Regions from separate parts of the Mesorhizobium sp. WSM3879 genome, predicted to be linked through region 1. Evidence: predicted binding sites of a transcription regulator. Region 1 holds the regulator's gene; each other region holds the start of a gene.

Region 1 (3,131 bases):
CTCGATTTCGGGCCTGCACATGGCGCTGGTCGCCGGCACGGTCATGCTTCTGCTGCGCGGCGCCTTTGCGCTGTTCCCGGATTTTTCGTCACGCCGGCCGGTGAAGAAGTATGCCGCGGCAATCGCGCTTATGTCGATCGCCGCCTATCTCGTCATCTCCGGGTTGGTGGTCGCCGCCGAGCGAAGCTTCATCATGCTGGCCGTCATGCTGATCGCCGTGCTTTTCGACCGCGCCGCGCTGACGATGCGCAATTTGGCGATCTCGGCCATCGCCGTCATCCTGGTGTCGCCGCATGAAGTGGTTGGCCCGAGCTTTCAGATGTCGTTCGCGGCAACCGCCGCCCTTGTCGGCGCCTATGCCGGCTGGTCCGACTACCGCGCCGGCAAGGTGAGAGCGCCGCCGGAAAAGCGTTCGTTCCTGCGGTTCATGTCGCACAAACTGGCAGTCGGAGCAGGTGGCGCCGCAATGACGTCGATCATTGCCGGAAGTGCCACGGCGCTGTTTGCCATCTGGCATTTCCAGCGCGTCTCGCCGCTCAGCCTGCTGGCCAATCTCGCGATCATGCCGATCGTCACGATCGTGATGTTTCTGGCCGTCGCCAGCGCGGTCATGATGCCGTTCGGCTTCGACGGGCCCTTCCTCTATTTGATGGGCAAGGGCCTGGCGGCGATGATCGCGATCTCGGCGTGGATTTCGGAGTGGTCGCCGGTCGATGCCGTGGGCCTGATCTCGATCCATTCGGTGCTGCTGGCGACGATCGCGCTCGTCATCGCCACGATGGCGACTACGTGGCTCAGGCTGACCGCAATTCCTTTCGCTGCCGCGGCCGTCATGATCATCCCGCAGGTGCGCACGCCGGACCTGCTGATCTCGGAGGACGCGCATCTGGTGGCGATGCCGATCGGCGGCGGCGAACTCGCCATCAATCGCGCCCGCTCCAACGAGTTCACCACCGATAACTGGAAACGTGCGCTCAAGGCCGAAACGATCGTGCCGCCGGAGACATTCGCCAAGGGCACGCTGGACTTGGCCGATCCGGTCGACCTGCCGCCTGGATCGCCCTTTTACTGCACGGGCGATCTCTGCATTGGCCGGCATCCATCAGGCGCGATCGTCGCGCTCGCCGAGAACCGCGAAGCTGCCCGGCCTGCCTGCGACTTCGCAGACCTCATCGTCATCAACGACGCCACGGCCTACAATCCCTGCCGCGATCCACGTATCCTCGTCGTCACCAAGCGGCAGCTCGCGCGCGACGGCAGTGCCGCCGTCTTCTTCGATCCGCAATCGGCGACGGCGCGAGCAACCATTCAATACGCCGTCGAAAAACCGTACCGCCCTTGGCACGAACAGCGGCGCTACTCGCGTGAGGCGAGGGGGTTGGCGCCTTACAAGAAGCCCGAGAAGGAAGCCAAGCCGCAGCCCCTCAGTAGCGGCGGATGAGCCCGACGAGCTTGCCCTGAACCTTGACGCGATCGGGACCGAAGATGCGCGTCTCATAGGCCGGATTGGCAGCCTCGAGCGCGATGGAGGCGCCCTTGCGGCGGAAGCGCTTCAGCGTCGCCTCCTCGTCGTCGACCAGCGCCACGACGATCTCCCCGGGGCTCGCAGTGCTGGCGTTGCGGATGATGACCGTGTCGCCGTCGAAGATGCCGGCCTCGATCATCGAGTCGCCTTTGACCTCGAGCGCGTAGTGCTCGCCGCCCGCGATCATGTCCGGCGGCACTGTGATCGAATGCGTCTGGTGCTGGATGGCGTCGATCGGCACGCCGGCGGCAATGCGACCCATCACCGGGATGGAGACGGCTGAACCGGCGTCGTCGTCATTGCTGGGCGTCGGCGTGCGGGCGGGCGCCGCGGGTTTGATCTGGCGGCCGAGATTGCCTTGGCCGCCCTGGATGACGCTCGGCGAGAATTTCTTCGCCGCATTGAGGCCGGGCGCGATCGAGTCAGGTAGGCGCAGCACTTCAAGGGCACGCGCCCGGTTCGGCAGCCGGCGAATGAAACCGCGCTCCTCCAGCGCCGTGATCAGGCGGTGGATGCCCGATTTCGAGGCAAGGTCGAGCGCTTCCTTCATCTCATCGAAAGACGGCGGAATGCCGCTTTCCTTGAGCCGTTCATGGATGAACATCAGCAGTTCATGTTGTTTGCGCGTCAGCATGGCGGCCCCCATGGGTTCTGAAACCAGAATCAGAAAAACAAACCCAGAACAAACACTATCTGTTCCAGTTGTGTTCCGCAACCGTTTAAAGTTTAGTGAATGTGTTGACGTTTTGTTCAGCGTAACATCAGAACGCTGCATTCCTCGCCGGCTTCAGCCGCCGGTGCGAAGGGTTGGCGCACGATCAGGCCATTGGCATCGGCGAGAATCCTCAACATCGAGGAATCCTGGATGCCGAACGGTGTTGCGATCAACGCCCCCGCATCTTCGCGGACCACGGCGCGCACATAGTCCTGCCTGAGATCGTTGGCGTGCATTGCGACGCCTAGCCGGGCCATGCGGATTTCCTGCCGGCAGGACCGGCCGCCCAGCCGCGCCAGAAGCGGCTTCAGGAACAGCTGCGAGCAGACCAGGCTTGCGACCGGATTGCCGGGCAGGCCGATGCAGCGAATGTCGCCGAGCCGGCCAAACATCAACGGCTTGCCGGGACGCATGGCGATCTTCCAGAAGTCGAGCTGCATGCCTTCGCCGGTCAGCACGTCGTGGATCAGGTCGTGGTCGCCGACGGAGGCGCCGCCAAGCGTGACGATGACGTCGGTGCCGGCCTTGACCGCCTTCTTGACCAGGGCCGCGATCGCGTCCTTGCGGTCGGCGGCGATGCCGAGGTCGAGCGCGCGCGCGCCGACCGACTGGGCCGTAGCTGTGACGCCATAGGCATTCGACGAGATGATCTGGTCGGGGCCGAGCGCGCTGCCCGGCGGCAGCAATTCGTCGCCGGTGGCGATGATGGCGAGCAGCGGCTGCCGCACCACGTTGAGACTCGGATGGTTGGCCGATGCCGCCAGCGAAAGCGCCGCCGGATCGAGCTGGCGGCCTTTTTCGAGGAGCAGGTCGCCCTCGCAGAAGTCGAGGCCGCGGCGACGGACGTTTCGTCCCTCCGCGGTCGGCTCGGTCACTTCGATGCCGCCGCCG
Region 2 (3,131 bases), on a different contig from region 1:
AGCGGCTTCGGGTTGAACGACAGGTCGGACGACGGCTGCGTCGGCGAGGTATGGTCGCCTTCGATCGCTCCGCCCGGTGCCGGCACTTCCTTCACCGGAATGATCGGTTCGCCATTGCGCCGATCGAGCACATAAAGATCGCCCTGCTTGGTCGGCCCTACCAGTGCCGGCACCACGCCGCTCCCCGTCGTGATGTCGACCAGCGTCGGCTGCGCCGGCACGTCCATGTCCCACAGGTCGTGATGCACCGTCTGGCGCACCCAGCGCAACTGTCCGGTGTTGAGGTCGAGCGCAGTGATCGAGGAGGAGAATTTTTCGACATCGGCGCTGCGGCCCATGCCGAGCTGGTCGGGCGTCTGGTTGCCGAGCGGCAGGTAGAGCAGGCCAAGCTTCTCGTCGGCGCTCGCCGTTGACCACATGTTGGGCGAGTTGTTGGTGTAGTTCTGCCCCGCCGGCAGCGGCGTCGTCTGATCCGGTTTGCCGGAATCCCAATTCCACAACAGCGCGCCGGTGCCCGCGTCATAGGCGCGGATGACGCCCGACGGCTCCTCGGTCGAATAATTGTCGTTGACCGCGCCCCCAACGATGATCTTGCCGGCGAGGATGAGCGGCGCCGAGGTCGAATAGTAATAGCCCGACTTCGGAAAGGGCATGTTGGCCATCAGGTTCAGCGTGCCACCTTCGGCGAAGGACGGACAAACTTGCCCGTTCGCGGCATCGAGAGCGATCAGCCGGGCGTCCGAAGTCGGCAGGTAGATGCGTGCCGCGCAGGGCTGGCCCGCCGCGATCTTCGCATCGGCGTAATAGGAAACTCCGCGGCAGGTCTGGTGCTGGCGGTTGGGATCGAGCTTGATCTTCGGGTCGTAGCGCCATTTCTCCTTGCCGGTCGCGGCATCGATGGCGATGGCGAAATTGTGGGGCGTGCAGATGTAGAGCGCATCACCGACCTTGAGTGGCGTTACCTGATAGGTCGTCTCGCCGATGTCGTCCGGACCCTTCATGTCGCCGGTGCGGTAGGTCCAGGCCGGCTGCAGCTTGGCGACATTATCCGGCGTGATCTGAGCGAGCGGCGAGTAACGCTGGCCGAACGGCGTGCGGCCGTAGAAATGCCATTCGCCCGCCGGCATGTCGCCGCCGAGATTGGCCGTCGGCGTCACCTTATCGGTGTTGAGCGTGCCGCCGATGTCCTTCGGATCGGCGGTCATCGAATAGCCGGCCACTGCAAGCGATGCGAGCACCGCCAGGATGAGCGGAGCGCGTCCGTCCGGACCGGTGAATCCCCGCCTGGCCCATGGCGTCAGCAGCCAGAGCGCGATGAGAACGATGATGCCGCCGCGCGGGCCGAGCTGCCACCAATCAAAGCCGGTTTCCCACACCGCCCAGCACAGCGAGGCGAGCACGATCGCGGCATAGAGCCAGAGCCCTGTCGATCTGCGGCGGAAAACGAGCCAGGCGGTGATCAGGAAGGCCAGTCCGGCAATCAGGTAGTACCAGCTGCCACCCAACGTCACCAGCCAGATGCCGCCGCCGCCGAGGACCAGGCCGATAAGCAAAAGGACGAGGGAGGTGATGGTGACAGCCAAGACGATACTCCTTCGACTGTTGCGCGCTTGCGGCGCCTCTGAGGCAACGGCTTGCCGTCCCTGCCCTGTTGGCAGCTTTCTCTCGCAAGTTGCGCCTGTCAAGGCGGCCCCGAACAGGAACAACTAGAACAAAACGGAGACACTTCTGGCCTTTCGCTGCCGAATCACTACATTCGGGGGCGATGTCCGGCTTTTCGGAAGACATGCCCTTTTTTGACGAACCGAATGCGCGGCCCGCCGCCCCATCCGGTCTTGCCGCGCGCGCCATGGCCGCACGCAACGCGCAGAACCGTGCGCCCGATTATCTGAACGGCCTCAATCCCGAACAGCGGCTCGCTGTTGAAACGACCGAAGGCCCGGTTCTGGTGCTGGCCGGCGCCGGCACCGGCAAGACGCGGGTGCTCACCACGCGAATCGCCCACATCCTTGCCACCGGCAGGGCCTTCCCCTCGCAGATTCTCGCCGTCACCTTCACCAACAAGGCCGCGCGCGAGATGAAGCAGCGCATCGGCTTGCTGATCGGCGAGCAGAATGTCGAGGGCATGCCCTGGCTCGGCACCTTCCACTCGATCGGGGTCAAGCTGCTGCGCCGCCATGCCGAGCTTGCCGGATTGAAATCCGATTTCACCATCCTCGATACCGATGACGTGGTCCGGCTGATCAAGCAGCTGATCCAAGCCGAAAGTCTGGACGACAAGCGCTGGCCGGCCAAGACCTTCGCGCAGATGATCGACAACTGGAAGAACAAGGGCCTTGGCCCCGACGAGATTCCGGAAGGCGACGCGCGCAGCTTCGGCAACGGCAAGGGGCGCCAGCTCTACAAGGCCTATCAGGAACGGCTGCAGACGCTGAATTCCTGCGACTTCGGCGATCTCCTCTATCACCCGATCCGCATCTTCCGCGCCTATCCGGACGTGCTGAAGGACTATCACCACAAGTTCAAATACATCCTGGTCGACGAGTACCAGGACACCAACACCGCTCAATACATGTGGCTGCGCTTGTTGGCGCAGAGGCCGCAATCCTCCCCCCTTGAGGGGGAGGTGTCCGCGAAGCGGACGGAGGGGGTCGCCGCGGAAGGCGCCGCCCAGTCATCAGGCGCCGGAGCGTCGAGCACTGCCGCGAGGACCCCTCCCGACCGGGCTTCACCCGGCCACCCTCCCCTCAAGGGGGAGGGAAACCGGCGTCAATCCACTGTCAACATTTGCTGCGTCGGCGACGACGACCAGTCGATCTATGGCTGGCGCGGCGCCGAGGTCGACAATATCCTGCGCTTCGACAAGGATTTTCCGGGCGCCACCATCATCAGGCTGGAGCGCAACTACCGCTCCACCGCGCATATACTGGGTGCGGCTTCGCATCTTATCGCCCACAATGAGGGCCGCTTCGGCAAGACGCTGTTCACCGACCGCAACGACCCCGAGGACGATAAGGTGCATGTCCATGCCGCCTGGGATTCGGAGGAAGAGGCGCGCGCCATCGGCGAGGCGATCGAGGCCTACCAGCGGCAAAAGCACAACCTCAACGATATGGCGATCCTGGTGCGCG
Region 3 (3,131 bases), on a different contig from region 1:
CGGCGCGCCGATCCAGCGCAGGACACCGTCCGAGCCCAATGCCAGATCGCCGTTGGCGCAGGCGGCGAAGCGCTCGGCGCGCGCCTCGAACTCAGCCGCGAGCGCCTTCTGGGCAGCGGTGCGCACCGCCTTGGCGTCCTCGCCGCCGGCGCTCTGGTCGGCGGTGAAGCGGAATCCCTGCAGCTCGCCGACGTGATGGCCTTCGACGAGCACGGTTCCGGTTGGGCTGATTTCAGCTTCAGGCATGGTATTTTCTCTAAGGCGCCGCATGAGGACGGAAGTCCTGCGGTCTACGAAGCGTTTCGTCAACCGCTCATGCAGTGCATCCGACAATCTGTCTTCGATTTCGCGCGTCTTTTCCTGCCAGTGTAGCTGATCGGCCAGCCAGCCCGGTCGGTTGGAGACGAAGGTCCAGGTGCGGATCTGGGCGATCCGGTGCGACAGCGTGTCGATATCACCATCCGTGGTGTCGGCTCGCCGCACCTGCTCGGCCATGTAATTCTCATCGACATGGCCATGGCGTGCAAGGTCCATGTAGATCGAGGCGATGAGGTCGGCATGCTGGGCGGGCGCGATCTTGCGGTAGTCCGGCAGCGCGCAGGCTTCCCACAGCAGCGCCACGCGCTCCCTGCCGGTGGCAAGCGTCCTGATGTCGGCGTCGCGCGACAAATGTTCCAGCGCCTGAGCGTCGACCGCCGGCAGTGCCCGGGTCAGCCCTTCGACCGGCGCGTTGGTCTCGATCGAGCGTTTCAGGGCATCGAGGCTGGCAAAATCGAAATCGGCGGTGCGCCACTGCAGCACCTTCACCGGGTCGAAATCGTGCGCCTCGATCTTCTTGACCAGATCCTCGTCGAACGGATCGACCTGGCCGGTAACGCCGAAGGTGCCGTCGCGCAGGTGTCGGCCGGCACGCCCCGCGATCTGGCCTAGCTCGGCGGCGGTCAGGTTGCGGTATTGGTAGCCGTCGAACTTGCGGTTCTGGGCGAAGGCGACGTGCTCGAGGTCGAGGTTCAGGCCCATGCCGATGGCATCGGTGGCGACCAGATAGTCGACGTCGCCCGACTGGAAGATCTCCACCTGGGCATTGCGGGTGCGGGGACTGAGTGCGCCGAGAACGACGGCAGCACCGCCCTGCTGGCGGCGGATCAATTCGGCGATGGCATAGACCTCGTCGGCGGAGAAGGCGACGATCGCCGTGCGCCGCGGCAGGCGGGTGAGCTTCTTCGAGCCGGCATAGGCAAGATGCGACAGCCGCGGCCGCGTCACCACCGAGACGCCCTTCAGCAGGCGTTGCAGGATGCCGTGCATGGTGGCGGCGCCCAGAAGCAGCGTCTCCTGGCGGCCGCGCAGATGCAGGATGCGGTCGGTGAAGATGTGGCCGCGTTCGAGGTCGCCGGCGAGCTGCACCTCGTCGATGGCGACGAAGGCGGCATCGGTCTCTCGCGGCATCGCCTCCACGGTGCAGACGGAATATCTCGCGCTCGCCGGCACGATCTTCTCTTCGCCGGTGATCAGCGCCACCTTGCTGGCGCCGACCTTCTCGCAGACGCGTGTATAGACTTCGCGGGCAAGGAGCCTCAGCGGCAGACCGATGATGCCGGTGTCGTGCGCTACCATGCGCTCGATGGCGAGATGGGTCTTGCCGGTGTTGGTGGGGCCGAGCACGGCCGTCACGTCGCGGCCGGAAAGGATCAGCGGCTGGGAGGGTTTCGGCTGGATATTCATCGGCTCGGAAATGAGGCTTTCTGCCGCTTGTTGTCGGGGACGCGGCGGTTCCGTCGCGTGTGACAGGGCACACATAGGGATTTCAGACGCGAAGCGAAAGCGGAATGTTCCCATCAAGGGAAAGCGGAATGTTCCCATCAAGAGATGGCGCGACGACAGGCAAGGTCAAAATCCGCGGTTGATTAACCGTTGGAACGAGTCTGGAACGAATCGGCGACGAATCACTGACTCACTCTGATTCAGGTTTTGTTCACGGCTACATGTGGATTTTTTGGCCATGAGTCTCACCACATGCTGAATCTGTGAATTGGCCCGTTTCGTGCTTGGCTCGCGCTGGTGCCGGAGCGTCGTTAACCTTTGTGGGAGAGCGACCGCGACGGACTTGAGCGCGGCCGCGAACATTATGAAATGGTTGATCTTTCCTAATCGTCGTTAATCTTTTTCGCGCTGTTTCCGGCGTTGCCCGTTAACTTTTCGGCCAAAGCCGGAACGAATCGGCGACGAATCAGCGATCTGCAAAAATTCCCGGTTTGTTCACCCCTAGATATGGTGTTGTCCACAGCTTGTGCACCGAAAAATTCACAGCATGTGAACCGGGTTTCCACAGGGCGCGAGGAGGCCGTTAAGTATTGCGTTCCAAATTGAGGCATGCCCACCCGGTGCCGCCGGAGCGCAGACAAAAACAGGCGGCCCGTTTGCGGCGGGCCGCCTGCCATCGGTGTCAGAAGAGTTCAGCCGAATAAGATCTCAGGCGAAATACTGGCCGCCATTGGCGCTTATCGTCGAGCCGGTGATGAAGCCTGCGTCTTCCGAGGCGAGGAAGACGACGCAGCGCGCAATCTCCTCCGGCTCGCCGAGACGGCCGACCGGGATCTGAGCGATGATCGATTCCCGCACTTTTTCCGGCACGGCCATGACCATGTCGGTGGCGATGTAGCCTGGGCAAACAACGTTGACGGTGATGCCGGCGCGGGCGCCTTCCTGGGCAAGCGCCTTGGTGAAGCCGATATCGCCGGCTTTCGAGGCCGAATAATTGACCTGGCCCATCTGGCCTTTCTGGCCGTTGATCGAGGAGATGGTGATGACGCGGCCGAACTTCCTATCGCGCATGCCGTTCCATAGCGGATGCGTCATGTTGAAGACGCCGGAAAGGTTGGTGTCGATGACCTCCTTCCACTGCTCGCGGGTCATCTTGTGGAACATGGTGTCGCGGGTGATGCCGGCATTGTTGACCAGCACCGAGACCGGACCGAGATCGGCCTCGACTTGGGCGATGCCGGCGGCGCAAGCGTCATAATCGGCGACCGACCATTTGTAGACGGGGATGCCGGTCTCGGCGTTGAATTTCTGGGCCGCCTCGTCATTGCCGGCATAGTTCGCGGCGACCGAATAGCCGGCATTCTTCA
Region 4 (3,131 bases), 190 kb from region 1:
GCCGGCGGCAAATGGGCTTTCGTGTGTCAGAAGATAGATTGGCCTTTTAGCCGTAGCTCTTGACCCTGTCCAGAAACACGGAACCAAGGCCAATCCTCAGGCTGGGCGGCCTGTGCCCTCGCCCCCAAACGTAAACCGCCGGCACGAAGGCCGGCGGTTCGAACGCAGTACTAGGGAACTCGATTACATCAGCTTTAGATAATGGATCCGGATTATGGCCGAACTCCGGCAGTGCCTACATCGCGCCAGCCTCGTCCTCGAAGCTGTCGTCACCACCGCCTTCGGAGCCGCCGTTCTCGAGGAATTTTTCGGCGATCAGCCCGGCATTCTGCCTCAGCGCCAGCTCGATCTCGCGCGCTGTGTCCGGATTGTCGCGCAGGAAAAGCTTGGCGTTCTCACGGCCCTGACCGAGACGCTGCGAATTGTAGGAGAACCAGGCGCCCGACTTCTCGACCACGCCGGCCTTGACCCCGAGATCGACGAGCTCGCCGGTCTTCGACACGCCCTCGCCATACATGATGTCGAACTCGACCACCTTGAAGGGCGGAGCCAGCTTGTTCTTCACCACCTTGACGCGGGTCTGGTTGCCGACCACTTCGTCGCGATCCTTGACCGAGCCGATGCGGCGGATGTCGAGGCGCACCGAGGCGTAGAATTTCAGCGCATTGCCGCCGGTCGTGGTTTCCGGCGAGCCGAACATGACGCCGATCTTCATACGGATCTGGTTGATGAAGATGACCATGGTGTTGGAGCGCGAGATCGATGCGGTCAGCTTGCGCAGCGCCTGGCTCATCAGACGGGCCTGCAGGCCGGGCAGCGCGTCGCCCATCTCGCCCTCGATTTCGGCGCGCGGCGTCAGCGCCGCCACCGAATCGACCACCAGAACGTCGATGGCGCCGGAGCGCACCAGCGTGTCGCAGATCTCCAGCGCCTGCTCACCCGTGTCGGGCTGCGAGATCAGGAGGTTTTCGAGGTCTACGCCGAGCTTGCGGGCATAGACCGGATCGAGCGCGTGCTCGGCATCGACGAAGGCGCAGATACCGCCCTTCTTCTGGGCTTCCGCAACCGTGTGCAGCGCCAGCGTCGTCTTGCCCGAGCTTTCCGGCCCGTAGATTTCGATGATGCGGCCGCGCGGCAACCCGCCGACGCCGAGCGCGATGTCCAGCCCGAGCGATCCCGTCGGCACGGTTTCGATCTCGACCACCTGCTCATTGGCACCGAGCCGCATGATCGAGCCCTTGCCGAAAGCGCGCTCGATTTGCGACAGCGCCGCATCCAGAGCCTTTGATTTGTCCACTGCCTTATCCTCTACAAGCCGCAAACTATTCTGAGCCATGATACATCACCCCTTGGTCGTCAATGAAGGCCGGACAATCCGTGATCCCTGCCAGTTTGTACCTTTTTTGTTCTCATCTGGCAAGAGGCAGCAAATGACTGGAAAACAAACAATATCTGGATTTGTTCTATTTTTGTCTCATTAGAGATGGCGTGAACCAGTGCTGCTGATCCAAGCGAGATCTCGTTATCCGGGCGGCCCGAATCGCGACCCGATTGCGGGGCGATGCGCGGAAACCTAGTGTGCGCACGCAAACAATCAACGAGGTCACCTCCGCGGCATGCCGACATCCCCAAACATCCTGGCGCTGGGCGGCGCCCATATCGACCGGCGCGGCCAGGTCTCGGGCCCTTACGTGCCCGCCGCATCCAATCCCGGCATCATGCGCGAGGATGTCGGCGGCGGCGTCTTCAACGCGCTGCGCAGCATTGTGAAGCGCGGCGTCTCGGCCTCGCTGCTTTCGGTGCGCGGCGGCGATGCGGCGGGTGAGACCGTCGCATCGGCGATCGACGAGGCCGGCATTGCCGACCTTTCGGCGGTGTTCCTCGACCGCACGACGCCGAGCTACACTGCGCTGATCGACAGCGAGGGGGAGCTGATCGTCGGCTTTGCCGATATGGGCCTTTACGACCTCGCCTTCCCCAAGCAGATCCGCCGCGCCAAGGTGCGCGAGGCGATCGCCGAGGCAGACGCGATCCTCTGCGACGCGAACCTGCCGACGGCGGCCCTCGAGCGTCTGGTTGCGCAAGCCGGCGACAGGCCGATTTTCGCCATCGCCATCTCGCCGGCCAAGGTGGTGCGGCTAGCGCCGCTGCTCGGCAATCTTTCGCTGCTGTTCATGAACCGCCGAGAGGCGGCGGCGCTGGCTGGTGCGGATATTTCCGGCCGCGGTCTTGTCGGGGAACTCAGGCGGCTGAGCTTGACGGCAGGCGTGATCACGGCCGGCAGGGCTCCGGTGCTCGGCTTCGACCAATCGGGCGTCTTCGCCATCGACCCGCCCTCCCCGCGACGAGTTGCCGACGTAACCGGCGCCGGCGACGCCCTGACCGGAGCAACGGTTGCCGCGCTGCTGCGCGGGCTGCCTTTGCGGAAGGCACTGCGCGAAGGTGTTGCCGCGGCGATGCTCGCCATCGAGAGCGCCGAGGCGGTACCGTCTTTCACCGCCGGCAGTTTCGGCCAGGCGCTTGCCCTTGTGCCCGAGGCACGGGTGGTGGCATAGGGCCACAAAACTATCTTGCCGGAGTGTTTTCTCCGGAGTGGAGAACGGACATGACGCCCGAAACCGCCCGCCCCTTCATCGACATTCATCCGCCAGTGGTGGAGGCGCTTGCCGCCGGGCGGCCTGTGGTGGCGCTGGAAAGCACCATCATCACGCACGGCATGCCATACCCCGACAATGGCGCGATGGCCGCCAAGGTCGAGCAGATCATCGCCGATGGCGGCGCGGTGGCGGCGACGATCGCCGTGGTCGATGGCCGCATCAAGATTGGCCTTTCCGATGGCGAGCGCGAATCGCTTGCCATGACCGGCGACGCCATGAAGCTGTCGCGTGCCGATATCGGCTTTGCCGTCGCCCAAAAGCGCACCGGCGGCACCACCGTGGCCGCCACCATGATCGCCGCGCACATGGCCGGCATAAAGGTCTTCGCCACCGGCGGCATCGGCGGCGTCCACAAGGGCGCCGAAAAGAGTTTTGACATCTCGGCCGACCTCGACGAGCTGGCGCGCACGCCGGTCGTCGTCGTCTCGGCCGGCGCCAAGGCGATCCTCGACATCGAAAAGACGCTGGAAGTGC

Evidence for each region. Region 1 encodes LexA, which represses DNA repair genes until DNA is damaged. Its sites were predicted from a motif close to TGTTCNNNNTGTGTTCNG; they were not measured.
Region 2: a site for LexA is predicted at 1,708-1,725, ahead of CK218_RS22945 (UvrD-helicase domain-containing protein). Genes of this name have one in related genera too.
Region 3: a site for LexA is predicted at 1,916-1,933, ahead of CK218_RS17160 (helicase-related protein). Genes of this name have one in related genera too.
Region 4: a site for LexA is predicted at 1,394-1,411, ahead of recA (recombinase RecA). Genes of this name have one in related genera too.

The regions. Positions count from the first base shown of each region.
Region 1 covers NZ_NSFZ01000004.1:289,899-293,029, reverse strand. The annotation lists gene CK218_RS11370 (ComEC/Rec2 family competence protein) at 1-1,441, shown strand, start outside; gene lexA (transcriptional repressor LexA) at 1,425-2,159, opposite strand; gene glp (gephyrin-like molybdotransferase Glp) at 2,276-3,131, opposite strand, start outside.
Region 2 covers NZ_NSFZ01000011.1:118,342-121,472, reverse strand. The annotation lists gene CK218_RS22950 (glucose/quinate/shikimate family membrane-bound PQQ-dependent dehydrogenase) at 1-1,583, opposite strand, end outside; gene CK218_RS22945 (UvrD-helicase domain-containing protein) at 1,766-3,131, shown strand, end outside.
Region 3 covers NZ_NSFZ01000007.1:61,844-64,974, forward strand. The annotation lists gene CK218_RS17160 (helicase-related protein) at 1-1,725, opposite strand, end outside; gene CK218_RS17165 (beta-ketoacyl-ACP reductase) at 2,473-3,131, opposite strand, start outside.
Region 4 covers NZ_NSFZ01000004.1:479,903-483,033, forward strand. The annotation lists gene recA (recombinase RecA) at 236-1,336, opposite strand; gene CK218_RS12330 (carbohydrate kinase family protein) at 1,617-2,555, shown strand; gene CK218_RS12335 (pseudouridine-5'-phosphate glycosidase) at 2,606-3,131, shown strand, end outside.